One region of the Pseudomonas sp. JDS28PS106 genome, then DNA from elsewhere that is predicted to be linked to it. Evidence: predicted binding sites of a transcription regulator. Region 1 holds the regulator's gene; each other region holds the start of a gene.
The links. Region 1 encodes FliA, which starts transcription of late flagellar genes. Its sites were predicted from a motif close to CTAAAGTTTNNNNNNNNNNNGCCGNTAA; they were not measured.
Positions count from the first base shown of each region.

Region 2: the regulator FliA is predicted to act here: its motif matches at 1,554-1,581, upstream of motA (flagellar motor stator protein MotA).
Region 3: the regulator FliA is predicted to act here: its motif matches at 2,272-2,299, upstream of TRP66_RS03840 (methyl-accepting chemotaxis protein).

Region 1 covers NZ_JBAJGT010000009.1:66,956-71,987, forward strand. The annotation lists gene flhA (flagellar biosynthesis protein FlhA) at 1-1,035, shown strand, start outside; gene flhF (flagellar biosynthesis protein FlhF) at 1,047-2,378, shown strand; gene fleN (flagellar synthesis regulator FleN) at 2,494-3,327, shown strand; gene fliA (RNA polymerase sigma factor FliA) at 3,324-4,064, shown strand; gene TRP66_RS15930 (chemotaxis response regulator CheY) at 4,316-4,690, shown strand; gene TRP66_RS15935 (protein phosphatase CheZ) at 4,710-5,032, shown strand, end outside.
Region 2 covers NZ_JBAJGT010000007.1:140,601-145,632, reverse strand. The annotation lists gene TRP66_RS14000 (HDOD domain-containing protein) at 1-1,440, opposite strand, end outside; gene motA (flagellar motor stator protein MotA) at 1,648-2,499, shown strand; gene motB (flagellar motor protein MotB) at 2,503-3,525, shown strand; gene rsgA (small ribosomal subunit biogenesis GTPase RsgA) at 3,596-4,627, opposite strand; gene orn (oligoribonuclease) at 4,736-5,032, shown strand, end outside.
Region 3 covers NZ_JBAJGT010000002.1:152,915-157,946, forward strand. The annotation lists gene TRP66_RS03835 (class I SAM-dependent methyltransferase) at 1-405, shown strand, start outside; gene TRP66_RS03840 (methyl-accepting chemotaxis protein) at 563-2,182, opposite strand; gene TRP66_RS03845 (cation:proton antiporter) at 2,511-3,863, shown strand; gene moaA (GTP 3',8-cyclase MoaA) at 3,952-4,950, shown strand.

The DNA.
Region 1 (5,032 bases):
GTGGCACCGATCGACATCATTGGCCTGGAAGTGGGCTATCGCCTGATTCCGCTGGTGGACCGCAATCAGGGTGGTCAACTGCTGGCGCGTATCAAGGGTGTGCGCAAGAAGCTGTCTCAGGAGCTGGGCTTTCTGATGCCGACCGTGCATATCCGCGACAACCTGGATCTGGCGCCGAGCGCCTATCGTTTGACGCTGATGGGTGTGATTCTGGCCGAAGCCGAGATCTACCCGGATCGGGAACTGGCGATCAACCCTGGTCAGGTTTTCGGCACCCTCAACGGCATCACCGCCAGAGACCCGGCGTTCGGGCTGGAAGCGGTGTGGATCGAAGTCAGCCAGCGCAGTCAGGCACAGTCCCTGGGTTACACCGTGGTGGACGCCAGTACCGTGGTGGCGACCCACCTCAACCAGATTCTCTACAAGCATTCCCACGAGCTGATCGGCCACGAGGAAGTCCAGCAGTTGTTGCAGATGCTCGCCAAGAGCTCGCCTAAACTGGCTGAAGAGCTGGTGCCCGGTGTGCTGTCGCTGTCGGCGCTGCTCAATGTCCTGCAGGCGTTGCTCGCCGAGCACGTACCGGTACGCGATATCCGCAGCATTGCCGAGGCTATCGCCAACAACGCCGGGAAGAGTCAAGATACCGCCGCTATGGTGGCGGCCGTCCGGGTCGGTCTAAGCCGCGCAATCGTGCAAAGCATTGTAGGCATTGAGCCGGAGCTGCCTGTTATCACGCTCGAGCCAAGGTTGGAACAGATATTGCTCAATAGTCTGCAGAAGGCTGGTCAGGGTCAGGAAGAAGGCGTTCTTCTCGAGCCGAGCATGGCCGAGAAGCTCCAGCGGTCGTTGATCGAGGCCGCCCAGCGTCAGGAAATGCAAGGTTTGCCGGTCATTCTGCTGGTAGCGGGTCCGATTCGGGCCATGCTCTCGCGGTTTGGACGTCTGGCGGTACCAAGTATGCATGTACTGGCGTATCAGGAGATTCCTGACAACAAGCAAGTCACCATCGTAGCGACTGTCGGGCCTAACGGCTGAGGTAAAGAGTCATGCAAGTTAAGCGATTTTTCGCCGCCGATATGCGTCAGGCCATGAAGCTGGTTCGCGATGAGCTGGGCGCCGAGGCGGCCATCATCGGTAACCGGCGCATCGCCGGCGGTGTCGAGCTGACTGCCGCTCTGGATTACAAGCTGTCCGCGCTGGCACCCCGTGTGCCGAACATGGAGCTGGAGGACGAGCTGCGCAAGACCCAGTCGCGCATCGTCTCCGCCCAGGCCGAACTGGACAACCGCAGCGACAGCGATCCGTCGATCAACCTGCAGTTGTTCTCCGGCAAGCCGCTGACCGCACCCGATACACACATCGAGCCGACCCTCGAAGAGCCGCCGCGCCCGTACAGCTACGCGCCGCCGGCCGCTTCCGCCGAGCCTGCCGCCGGCCAGCGCGCCATCGATTCGATGCGCGCCGAACTGAACGGCCTGCGCGAGCTGCTGGAAGTCCAGCTCGGCTCGCTGGCCTGGAACCAGCTGCAGGGCAGCCGTCCGCAGCAGGCCAACCTTTGGCGCCGCCTGCAACGCGTCGGCCTGTCCGGCCCGCTGTCGCGCGACCTGCTGGCGATGGTGCCGGAAACCGACGAACCCCGTCAGGCCTGGCGCATGCTGCTGGCGCACCTGGCGCGGATGATCACAGTGCCCGAAGTCGAGCCGCTGGAAGAGGGCGGTGTGATCGCCCTGGTCGGCCCGGCCGGCATGGGCAAGACCACCACGCTCGCCAAGCTGGCCGCCCGCTACGTGCTCAAGTACGGCGCGCAGAACATCGCGCTGGTCAGCATGGACAGTTTTCGTATCGGCGCGCAGGAGCAGCTCAAGACACTGGGCCGCATCCTGAACGTGCCGGTGACTCATCTGGACCCGGGCCAGTCCCTGGCCCAGGCGCTGGAGCCGCTGATTCGCAAGCGCGTGGTATTGATCGATACCGCCGGCCTGCAAGCCAGCGATCCTGCGCTGCGTCTGCAACTGGAAAGCCTGGCGGGTCGTGGCATCCGCTCGCGCAACTATCTGGTCCTGGCGACCACCAGCCAGAAGCAGGTGCTGTCAGCCGCGTACCACAGTTACAAGCGTTGCGGCCTGGCCGGATGCATTCTGACCAAGCTGGACGAAACCGCGAGCCTCGGCGAAGTGCTGAGCCTCGCAATCAGCCACGAATTGCCCGTAGCGTATCTGACCGACGGGCCGCGCATTCCTGACGACGTGCATCTGCCGCGCCGCCACCAGTTGGTGAGCCGTGCCGTAAGTGTGCAGATGCAGGACGAACCGAGTGAGGAAGCGATGGCTGATATGTTTGCCGACCTCTATCACACCCCCGGCAAGAGAGTGGGTTAAGTGATGGGTACCAGTGGAATGTCCCTGCATCAATGGTCTGCCAAGCATCGTTCGGATTCGAGCATGCAGCCCGTAATGTGGCTTCGGTCTACGCAAGACAAGGTAAAGAAATAACATGGGCAGCATGCATCCCGTACAGGTCATCGCGGTGACCGGTGGCAAAGGTGGCGTAGGCAAGACGAACGTGTCGGTGAACCTTTCACTGGCCCTGGCCGAACTCGGCCGGCGCGTCATGCTGCTCGACGCCGATCTGGGTCTGGCGAACGTCGACGTGCTGCTGGGTCTGACGCCCAAGCGTACGCTGGCCGACGTCATGGAAGGTCGTTGCGAACTGCGCGATGTGCTCCTGCAGGGGCCGGGCGGCGTGCGCATCGTGCCCGCCGCTTCGGGTACCCAGAGCATGGTGCATCTGACGCCCGCGCAGCACGCCGGTCTGATCCAGGCGTTCAGCGAGGTGGGCGACAATCTCGATGTGCTGGTGATCGACACGGCCGCCGGTATCGGCGAGTCGGTGGTGAGCTTCGTGCGCGCGGCCCAGGAAGTGCTGCTGGTGGTCTGCGACGAGCCGACTTCCATCACCGACGCCTACGCGCTGATCAAGTTGCTCAACCGCGACTACGGCATGAATCGCTTCCGGGTGCTCGCCAACATGGCGCAGAGCCCGCAGGAAGGCCGCAACCTGTTTGCCAAGCTGACCAAGGTGACCGACAGGTTCCTGGACGTGGCGCTGCAGTATGTCGGCGCTGTTCCTTACGACGAGTGCGTGCGCAAGGCGGTGCAGAAGCAGCGCGCGGTGTACGAAGCGTTTCCCCGTTCCAAATGTGCGCTGGCCTTCAAGGCCATTGCCCAGAAAGTAGATACATGGCCCTTGCCGGCCAACCCAAGAGGTCATCTTGAATTCTTCGTCGAACGGCTTGTTCACCAGACCAGCGCAGGTTCCGTCCAATGACTGCGAGCGGATTTCAAATGTATAGCAAGGCTTCCAGAAACTCGCAGTACGAGCTGATCGAGCGCTACGCGCCGCTGGTCAAACGTATCGCTTACCATCTGCTGGCGCGTCTGCCGGCCAGCGTTCAGGTCGAGGACCTGATCCAGGCCGGCATGATCGGTCTGCTGGAGGTGTCGACCAAGTACGACTCCACCAAGGGCGCGAGTTTCGAGACGTATGCCGGCATCCGGATTCGTGGCGCGATGCTCGACGAAGTGCGCAAAGGTGACTGGGCACCCCGTTCGGTGCATCGAAACACGCGCATGGTCAGTGACGCGATTCGCGCAATCGAAGCGAGAACCGGCCGTGACGCTAAAGATCACGAAGTTGCTGCCGAACTCCAGTTGAGTCTCGACGATTACTACGGGATTTTGAACGATACCCTGGGCAGCCGACTGTTCAGCTTCGACGACCTGTTGCAGGACGGCGAGCATGAAGGGCTGCACGAGGACGGCGCGAGCGCTTCGCTCGAACCGTCGCGCGATCTGGAAGATGAGCGCTTCCAGGCCGCGTTGGCCGATGCAATTGCCAATCTGCCGGAGCGCGAGCGTCTGGTATTGGCGCTGTACTACGACGAAGAGCTGAACCTCAAGGAAATCGGTGAGGTCCTGGGGGTCAGCGAATCGCGGGTCAGTCAGTTACACAGCCAGTGCGCCGCTCGTTTGCGGGGGCGTTTGGGAGAGTGGCGAGCGCGTTGACAGGCAAGGCGCGTCCAGTGGGCGCGCAGTGACTGGAACTGGCTGTGCAGAGCGTTACGTGGTAATGGGACGGATCGAACAGGCGGCCTTGCGGGTGAAGACCCGAAGGCCGCTTGAAGTATGTGGCTGTCGTTGTGCCAAGCCCGTCGTGTTTCGTACAGCCGGGGGTGTGCTGTGCCAGTATTGATTGAACAGCGCGTTCAGGTGCTGAACGCGTCAAAGACTGCTTGGAGGTCGAATTGGACAAGAACATGAAAATCCTTATCGTCGATGACTTCTCGACGATGCGGCGCATCATCAAGAACCTGCTGCGTGACCTGGGGTTCACCAACACATCGGAAGCGGACGACGGTATTACCGCGCTGCCGATGCTGCAAAGCGGCGCCTTCGATTTTCTGGTGACCGACTGGAACATGCCTGGCATGTCCGGTATCGATCTTTTGCGTCAGGTCCGTCAGGACGAACGTCTGAAGAATCTTCCGGTGCTGATGGTGACCGCCGAAGCCAAGCGGGAGCAGATCATCGAAGCTGCCCAGGCCGGCGTGAACGGTTACGTGGTTAAGCCTTTTACCGCCCAGGTGCTGCAAGAGAAGATCGAAAAGATCTTCGAACGCGTCAATAGCTGAGGCATGCCGCGAGGGCGCTATGGAGAACAAAGATTCGTTGGGTGACTTCGAAGCCACCCTCAAGAGGCACGCACAGGAACTCGTCACCAGTCTTGAAAAAGGCCGGTTCGGCGATGCCGTGCAACTCATCCATGAGCTTAACCAGACCCGTGATCGCGGCCTGTACCAGGAAGTCGGCAAACTGACCCGCGAGTTGCACAGCGCGATCGTCAATTTCCAGATCGACCCGCACATGCCGCAAGCCGAAGAAGTGTCGCAGATCACTGACGCGACCGAGCGTCTGTCATATGTGGTGCGACTGACCGAGGGTGCGGCCAATCGCACGATGGACCTGGTCGAGCA
Region 2 (5,032 bases), on a different contig from region 1:
CGCGCCGCCGCCCTGATCGGCGATCACCAGCATCGGCACCCGGCCGTTGCTGCTCAGGGAGCGGATCAGAGAATGGCGACCGGTGAACAGGCCGGTGATGTACGCAGGCAACAGCGCCGCGAACTGACCGTGGTTGGCCGGCGTCAGGCGCAGTTGCGTCGGCTGGGCCAGCAGGCGCTGCAGAACGGTGCTGTCCTTGATCGAAAGCTGCAAGGCCCCGGCTTCGCCCGGCAACCCGGCGTGCTGATGCACGCGCAGGACGGTCCCGGTCTTGTCCACCATCAGCAGCAGCACGCGCTGCATGCCGCACGCCACGAGGGCATCCCGCGCGGCGGTGGTCAGGTGCATCGCATTGATGAAGGGGGTTGGATCGCTGAGCAATTCCGCGCACTGTTTGCGCCATTGCGCCAGGTTGTCGGCGCTGGGCGGATCCGCAGGCTCATTGTCGCGCTTCACGCGGTGCGCGTCCCATGGCCAGAGCAGCGCCTCGGCGGGATGCCAGAGATCGGCTTCGGCATGCAGTCGCCCGCTGCTCGCGGCGTTCTGGTGGACCTGCTGCTGGATTTCGTCCAGCGGCTGTTGCAGATAAAGGCTGGTCAGGCGTTGCCAGCGTAGGCAATGCGGACTGCTCCAGGATTGCTGCGCCGCCAGTGCCAGGGCATTGCCCAGCAGCACTGTGTTGGCGGGCTGATTGAGCCAGCGGCGCAAGTGCGGGTCGGCATCCATGAGTTGCTGCTGATGCAGCGGGCTGTGATCTTCCCGGGAAATGCGCAGCACCTTCACCAGATCGCGCCGTTCTCCCAGCAGCAACTTGTAGCCGCGTGTAACCCAGATCGGCAGTCGCCAATGCTCGGCCAGCTTGAGGCACAGCTCCAGCAGGTCCACGCCGAACAGCTGGCGCTCGACCTGCTGGCTGGAATGGCCCTTGTGGATTACGCGCAATTCCAGTTCTTCGAGCAGTTTCGGGTATGCCAGGGCCATCGGCCAGAGCGGCGCCAGAAACAGCAGGCTGCCCAGATGGATGTCCTGCCACAGGCGTGCCAGACGGCTGGCGAACAGGCCGTTGGCTTGCTGCGTGGCATGTTGGCTGACCAGCACCAGTTGCCGGAATGCAGCGGGAATGTCCTGCGGCGCCTTGGCTGGCAGTCGCCCCAGCAACACCTCGGTGCGCGCCAGCCCCAGGCGATTGATGGCGATTTCCAGGCTTTCGGCCGGCTCGGTGATCCCATGGGAATGATGATTGGCCTCGCGCAACACGCTCAGCACCAGGGCCGGGCTGTCCTGCATCATGTCGGCAATTTCACGCATCGAACGGCGGCTGTCACCCAGCGCGGCCCTGACCCGGTTGTGACTCGCCGCCGGTACCGGCAGGGCGATGCCGTCCAGATGCCTGATCCAGGCGTCGATCGTCGTGGGATGTGCTGAATGAGCTGTCGGCATTCGGGGGCCTTTCAGGCAGGTTTTCTGGGCAGTCCAGGCGACGAGTGTCGATTGCCCAACGCCTGTCCGCAACCCCTCGTTCGAGGGTATGTCCGGTTTTTCGCAATAACTCACTATAGTCTCGCCCGGTTAGGCCGATAAGGGGAACAAGAGTTTCACGCACTGCGCAAATGCCCTTGAACCCGACTCAGTAAAGTATTTTTTCTCATGGCTAAAATTATCGGCATCATTGTCGTCATCGCGAGCGTGCTTGGCGGATACGTACTTTCCCACGGCAAGCTCATGGCGCTGTTCCAGCCCTATGAAGTCTTGATCATCGGTGGTGCGGCGCTGGGTGCTTTCCTGCAGGCCAACCCTGGCCACATGACCATGCACGTCTTCAAGAAATCGCTGAAGATGTTCGGGACGCGCTTCACCCACGCCTACTACCTGGAAGTGCTGGGCCTGGTGTACGAGATCCTCAACAAGAGCCGTCGCGAAGGCATGATGGCGATCGAGGGTGACATCGAGGAGCCGGCGTCCAGCCCGATTTTCGCCAAGTACCCCGGCGTGCTCAAAGACGAACGCATGACCGCGTACATCTGCGATTACCTGCGCATCATGTCGTCCGGCAACATGGCGCCTCACGAGCTTGAAGGCCTGTTCGACATGGAACTGCTGAGCATGAAAGAAGAGCTCGAGCATCCGTCCCACGCCATCACTGGCATCGCCGACGGTATGCCCGGCTTCGGTATCGTGGCGGCGGTACTGGGTATCGTGGTGACCATGGCGTCGCTGGGTTCCGGCGACAAGGCTGCGATCGGCATGCACGTGGGCGCGGCACTGGTCGGTACCTTCTTCGGTATTCTCGCGGCCTACGGTTTCTTCGGTCCCCTGGCGACTTCCCTGGCGCACGACGCCAAGGAAGAAATGAACGTCTACGAATGCATCAAGGCGTCCCTGGTGGCTTCGGCTTCCGGCATGCCGCCATCGCTGGCCGTCGAGTTCGGTCGCAAAGTCTTGTACCCCTTGCATCGCCCCAGCTTCAGCGAGCTGGAGCAAGCGGTTCGCGGTCGCTAAGTCATGGAAAATAATCAGCCCATAATCGTCAAGCGCGTCAAGCGCTTCGGCGGCGGACATCACGGCGGCGCCTGGAAAATCGCCTTCGCCGACTTCGCGACTGCGATGATGGCGTTCTTCCTGGTGTTGTGGCTGATGTCGTCCGCCACCCCCGAACAATTGATAGCCGTTGCCGGGTACTTCAAGGACCCGGTCGGCTTCTCGGACAGCGGCTCGCCCTACGTCATCGACCTGGGTGGTTCGCCCGAGATGTCGCCGAACCAGACGCTCAACCCCGAGGTCAAGACCACGCCTTCACCGGACACCGTGCCGATGGAGCCGGAATCCTCCGAGAGCAAGGCCGAGCAGGTCGAGCAGGAACGCCTGGAAATGTTGCTCCAGGAACTGCAGAACAAGGTCGAGGAAAACCCGCAGCTGCAGAAGTTCAAGGACCAGATTCTGTTCGAGATCACCCAGGACGGATTGCGGATCCAGATCATGGACGCCGACAACCGCCCGATGTTCGACGTCGGCAGTGCGCGTCTCAAGCCGTACTTCGAAGACATACTGCTGGCGATGGCGGACACCATCAAGAGCGTGCCGAACAAGATCAGCGTCAGCGGTCATACCGACGCGACACCGTTCGTGGGTAACGGCGGTTTCGGTAACTGGGAGCTTTCGTCCAACCGCGCCAACGCCGCACGCCGTGCGCTGGTGGCGGGCAGCTATCCGGACGAGCAGGTCGCTCGGGTGGTGGGTTATGCCTCTTCGGCGCTGTATGACCGGGAGAATCCGTACAACCCAATCAACCGCCGGATCGATATCGTGGTGCTGACCAAAAAGGCCCAGCAACGTATCGAGGGCGACCAGAACTCCGGCGCGGCGCCCCAGCCCGCACCGGCCGCGCCTGCAACGCCCGCCGCGCCAGGTGCGTCGGCGGCGCCGGCCCCGGTCGACCCGCAGGCCTATGCCCAGCCGCATGAAATCCGGCAAAAGCTGAATATCTTCGAGCAGGGCACGTTGCGGGTGGAGCCGGCGCAGAATTGAGCTGCGCATTACCTATCGCCAGCAAGCTGGCTCCTACGGCGACTGTAGGAGCCAGCTTGCTGGCGATAGGTCAGTAACTGTCCTGCGGCAAGCTGGCAATGATCGATCTATAGCTATTCATCCGCTGCTGCTGGATACGGCCATCTTCCAGCGCCTTGAGCAGCGCACAGCCCGGCTCGCGATCGTGCTTGCAGTCGCGAAAGCGGCAGGTGCCCAGCAGGTCGGTGAACTCGATGAATCCGGCTTCCACATCGGCGCGGCTGACATGCCCCAGGCCGAACTCGCGGATACCCGGCGAATCGATCAGGTCGCCGCCACGCGGGAAGTGGAACAGGCGGGCGGTAGTCGTGGTGTGAGTGCCTTGTCCGGAAAACTCCGACAGCGGTCCGACCCGCGTTCCGACTTCAGGCAGCAGGCTGTTGACCAGCGACGACTTGCCGACCCCCGATTGTCCGACGAACACACTGATCCGCCCGTCCAGTTGCGCCTGCAACTGCTGCATGCCATCGCCGTGGTGCGCGGAAACCTCCAGGACCGGGTAACCCAGCGTCCGGTAGACCTCCAGCAGTGCGTTGAGCGCCGGTGCATTCTGCTCATCGATCAGGTCCGCCTTGTTGAGCAACAGCAGCGGGTGAATCTCCGCGTGCTCGGCGGCGACCAGATAGCGGTCGATCAGGTTGGCATGCGGTTCAGGCATGGGCGCGAAGACAATCACGATCAAGTCGACGTTGGCTGCCACGGGTTTGAGCTGCCCGCGGGTGTCGGGGCGGCACAGCTCGGTCGAGCGGGGCAACTGCGCGACGATTACGCCGATGCCTTGGTTGCCGGCACGCCAGACCACTCGGTCGCCGGTCACCAGCGCCGGCAGGTTGGCGCGCAGGTGGCAGCGAAAAACCTGACCGGCGAGTTCGCCTTCCTGGGCTTCGACTTCCACCTGCACGCCGAAGTGGGCGATTACCAGTCCGGTCTGTTCCGGGCCGAGGTCACCGCCCTCCAGTGTTTCCAGCGCGATCGATTCACGCTTGGCGGCACGCGCGGCGCGCTCTCCCTGGATCTTTTCGATGCGCCAGTTCTGACGACGATTGAGTTGGCGTTTGGCCATGGGTGTTCCGACTTTATGAAACCGATGAATAGAGCACTACTGTGAATCGGGCGGAGTCTAGCATGGCAGGGTGAGCTAAACTGCGCGCCTACGTTGAGGAGTCGTCACATGCAGAGCAAGCAAAACCTGATTTGGATCGATCTGGAAATGACCGGACTGGACCCGGACACCGATGTCATCATCGAGATGGCCACGATCATCACTGACAGCGAACTCAACACCCTGGCCGAAGGCCCGGTCATTGCCGTGCATCAGAGCGACGAAATCCTCGCCGGCATGGACGAATGGAATACTCGCCAGCACGGCGGCTCGGGCCTGACCCAGCGCGTGCGCGAAAGCACCATCGACATGGCTGAGGCGGAGGCGCAGACCCTGGCGTTCATCAAGCAGTGGGTGCCCGAGCGC
Region 3 (5,032 bases), on a different contig from region 1:
CGCGAGAACCACCATCTCAATGGCCATGATCTGAGCCGTGTCAGCTTTCTGGGACATGACCTGTTCAAATCCTGGGCTAAGGTCACGCGCATGGGCCGCTATGACTTGATCATTGTCGATCCGCCTTCTTTTCAGAAAGGCAGCTTCATGCTCGACAAGGACTATCAGCGCGTATTGCGACGTCTGCCCGAGCTGCTGGAAACGGGCGGATCGGTCCTGGCATGTATGAACGATCCGGCCACGGGTCCGGACTTTCTGATTCAGCAGACGGCGGAGCAGGCTCCGTCGCTGCGTTTCGAACGCCGCCTGGACAACCCGCCGGAATTCCCTGATGACAGAGAAGACGGCGGGCTCAAGGCGCTGCTGTTTACCTACCAGGGCGAAGCGCGCGACGGCTGGGCCTGACAAAGTGGCTGCGCTCGGCAATACGGCGTTGAAATCGGTCTCAAAATGCTCATTTACTCCGTGTAAACTCCGCTTTTTCGACCGATTTCGCCTTGTCTTGCCGTCGCTCGCCTATTTTGTAAACACCCTCTGAGGCCTTCAACCCGTTTAGGCCGGATCAGGCCCCGAGCCGCGAGATCACCTCGTTCAACCCGACCGACAGCCCATGCAGATCCTGGCTCGCACCTTGGGTCCGCTTGACGTTGTCCTGGTTGGTGGTGGCAATGGCAGTGATCTCGGTCAGATTGCGCGAGATGTCTTCGGCGACCGACGTCTGCTCCTCGGCGGCCGTAGCGATCTGCCGGTTCATGTCGCGAATGTTCTCCACCGCCAGGGTGATGCGCTGCAGGGTTTCCCCCGCCTGAGTCACCTGCTCGACGCTTTCCTCGCTGCGGGCCTGCCCGCCCTGGATCGCCTGAACGGCGTCGGTCGCGCCGGTCTGCACGGTATTGATGATCTGGTTGATCTCGGCAGTGGATTCGGCCGTGCGCTGGGCCAGGGTACGGACTTCATCGGCCACCACCGCAAAGCCACGGCCGGCCTCGCCCGCGCGCGCCGCTTCGATGGCCGCGTTCAGCGCCAGCAGATTCGTCTGCTCGGCAATGCCACGAATGACCTCCAGCACCTTGCCGATCCGGCCGCTGTCCGCTTCGAGGCGCCCGATCACGTCGGCGGTAGAGGCGATCTCGGTGCGCATCCGGGTGATGGTGGCGATGGTCGACTGCATGACTTTTTCACCGCTTTGCGCGCTGTGATCCGCTTCGTCGGCGGCGCGGGCAGCCTCGGCGGCATGGCGCGCGACTTCCTGAGCGGTGGCAGACATCTCGGTCATGGCGGTCGCGACCTGATCGGTGCGTTCGAATTGCTCGTGGGTGCCTTGCGCCATCAAGGATGCGATGGCCTTGAGCTCGCCGCCTGCGGTGTCCAGATCAGTAGTGCTGCGCTTGAGACGTGCAAAAGTATCGGCGAGGAAATCGCGCAAGGTATTGGCCGCCTCGGCCAAACGACCCAGCTCATCGCGACGGGTGATGTCGACGCGGGCCCCGAACTTGCCCTCGGCCAGTTTCGCAACGTAATCAATCAGCACGGTGATGGGCGCGATGACGTTGCGATTGACCATCCACAGCGTCAGCAGACCGACCACCAGCGCTGAAATCAACATCACCAGAGCGCCGATCACGATGGTCCGGTCCGCCTCGGCACTGATCGCGACCGATTGCGTCGCGCTGGACTTGTGCAGCTGCTCGACCAGCACCGCCATCTGCTCGCTGGCCTGTCGGTCCACACCTTTTACAGCTTCGTCGCCTGCCCCGGCATCGGCGCCGGAGGCGATGAAGGCATCCCGGCCCTTGCGGTAGGCAGAGCCAAGGTCACGGTGTTCCTGCTTGAGCTTTTCGACCTGCGCTTTCAGCGTCGGCTCAAGCCCGCCCAGGCTGCTCAACCGGGTCAAGGCATCCTGCACGTTGCGCTCCTGCGCTTCGAACTGGGCCCAATAGCGGTCGCGGTCAGCCGGAAACTTGCCGCGCAGCAGCACGTTTTTCCATTCCTGCACCTGAACCTTGAATTGCAGGTTGGCCTCGTCGACCAGTTGCGAGGCGAGCACCGGCCCCTGGATCAGGCCACGATAAGCATGGACATTGTTGGAAAGAAAATTGAAGCAGGCCAGTGCGATCAGCAGAATCAGGATCAGGCTGCCGCCCAGCATGGCGAGTATTTGCAAGCGCAAGGATTTGGACATGAGGTATCTCCGGGAATTGGGGCCGCGCGCCGCGCGGATATGAGTGCCACTTCCCTGTCATCACCCCGTTTGGGAGACGTGCATCCGAACTATCGGCCCGGAGAAAAACTTCTTTAATCAACCAGTTATCGACGCCAATGGCAGCAAATTATGACAATTTGATGACGTCGGAGAATTATTTTTCTGGCTTGGGCATATCTACCCCGAACGACCGCAATAGCGCTATTACATTCGTCGCCTAAAATTGTATTTCCCCAGATATTTCAAATTATTGCGGGTTGTCACAGTCACAGCCTCATACCCTTCTGATTTGCGACGATCCAAACCCATGAGCTTCATTACCTGCATGACGGTGTTGGGCGCATTGCTGATGCTGCTGGCACTGACCTCTTCCTATCTGCGCTGGATGCCCGTGACAACCTCGGCGGTCTGCCTGATCTTCGGCTTCGCGATCGGTCCGATGGGGCTTGCGATGATCAATCTGGATTTCCGCCAGGCATCCGGCTGGATGGAGCGTCTGACCGAAGTTGCCGTGCTGTTTTCGCTGTTCAACACCGGTATCAAGCTGCGCCTGCCGTTGCACGGCAAGGCCTGGCATTCGGCCTACTGGCTGGCAGGGCCGGTGATGATCGCGACCATCGCCGGTACTTGCCTGGTCGCGCACTATCTGCTCGGCCTGCCATGGGGACTGGCCCTGCTGCTGGGCGCCATGCTCTCGCCGACCGATCCGGTGCTGGCGGGGCTGGTCCAGGTCACCAACGCACAGGATCAGGACCGGCTGCGGTTCGGACTGTCCGGCGAGGCGGGCCTGAACGACGGCACGGCGTTCCCTTTCGTTTACCTGGCGCTGTTCTATCTGGGGTCTAGCGCCATGGGCGACGGCTGGGTGACCCACTGGGTGGTGGCCAAGCTGTTATGGGCTGTCCCGGCGGGCCTGTTGCTTGGCTACGGGATGGGCCGCGGCGTCGGCCACCTGATGATTTTCCTGCGCATCAAACATGGTGATAGTTCGCTTTCGCCGAACGACTTCCTGGCACTGGCGTTGATCGCGTTGTCCTACGTGACTGCCGACTGGATTCAGGCCTACGGTTTCCTGTCAGTCTTCGCGGCCGGTTTCGGGCTGCGGCAGGCGGAAGCACGCATCACCCGTTCCGAGGTACCTTCCGAACACGTAGCCCAGCCGATCATCGGCCACATGACCGGCGGCCTGGACAAACCCACTGCGACCGAGGCCGAAGATTTGAGCGATTCGCAGCTGGCGGCGGGCATCATGATGGGCGACATGCTGGCATTCGGCAGTCTAGTGGAGCGTTCCATGGAAGTGCTGCTGATTACGCTGGTGGGCGCGTCGCTGGCGCTGTACTGGGATTGGCAGGCAGTCGGTCTGGGCCTTGCCCTGTTCTGTATCATCCGCCCGGTCAGTGTCTGGCTGCTGATCAGCCCGAAACTGCTGGATCGTCGTCAGAAAGGGCTGGTCAGCTGGTTCGGCATTCGCGGCATTGGCAGCCTTTACTATCTGTGTTTCGCGCTGGGGCACGGTTTGCCGGAAGACGCGGGACACGTCATCATCGGCATGACGTTGTCCGTGGTGGCACTCAGCATCCTGTTGCACGGTCTGAGTATCCAGCCGCTGCTGGACCGCTATGAACGTTATACTCCGAGCACCGAGGGCGACCGATAGAGCAAGTCGATCAGCCTATCGCAACAAGCGATTGGACGATGGCGAAAGGACTGCGCAAGCTGCACATACCGCGTATTGAGAAGGTGAAATGTCAGATCACGTCCTGATGGACCGCTTTGCACGCAAGGTGGATTATCTGCGCATGTCGGTGACCGACCGGTGCGATTTCCGCTGCGTGTACTGTATGGCCGAGGAAATGACTTTCCTGCCCCGCCAGCAGATTCTGTCGCTGGAGGAAATTCTGCAAGTGGCCGAGCGTTTCGTCGCGCTGGGAACCCGCAAGATCCGCCTGACCGGCGGCGAGCCGTTGGTGCGCGCCGGCGTGGTCGGGCTGTGCGAGCGCATCGCCGCCCTGCCCGGCCTGCGCGAGCTGTGCATGACGACCAATGGTTCGCAGCTGGACCGCCTGGCCCGCCCGCTGTACGACGCAGGGGTCAGCCGTTTGAACATCAGTCTGGACAGTCTGGACCCGCAACGCTTTCGCGAGCTGACCCGCACTGGCGATCTGGACAAGGTCATTGCCGGTATCGATGCTGCCAATGCCGCGGGTTTCACGCACACCAAGCTCAACTGTGTGGTCATGAAGGGTCGCAACGATCACGAGATAAACGACCTGCTGGCCTTTGCCATCAATCGCGGCCTGGACGTGTCGTTCATCGAAGAGATGCCGCTGGGCGTCATCAGCGAGCACAGCCGCGCCGAGTCCTTCTGTTCCAGCGACGAGGTGCGCGAGCGCATCGCCGAACGCTATACCCTGATGCCTTCCACCGACTCTACCCACGGACCATCGCGCTACTGGCGGCTGGCCGAGGCGCCGGATATCCGGATCGGTTTCATCTCGCCCCACAGCCACAACTTCTGCGGCACCTGTAACCGGGTGCGCCTGACGGTGGAAGGACGTTTGCTGCTGTGCCTGGGCAACGAGCATTCCGCCGACCTGAAGGCCGTGCTGCGCGCCAATCCCGGCCAGCCGGAGAAGCTTGAGAAAGCCATCATCGACGCCATGCAGCTCAAACCCTGGAGCCACAATTTCACCTTGGACGATGACGTGCAGGTGGTGCGCTTCATGAACATGACCGGCGGCTGAGACCGGTTGCCGAGCGCCTAGGTTGCATCACCATCGACGCTCAGCGGAAGGAGAAAAGGCCAGCGGGGTGGTCAAGACCGAA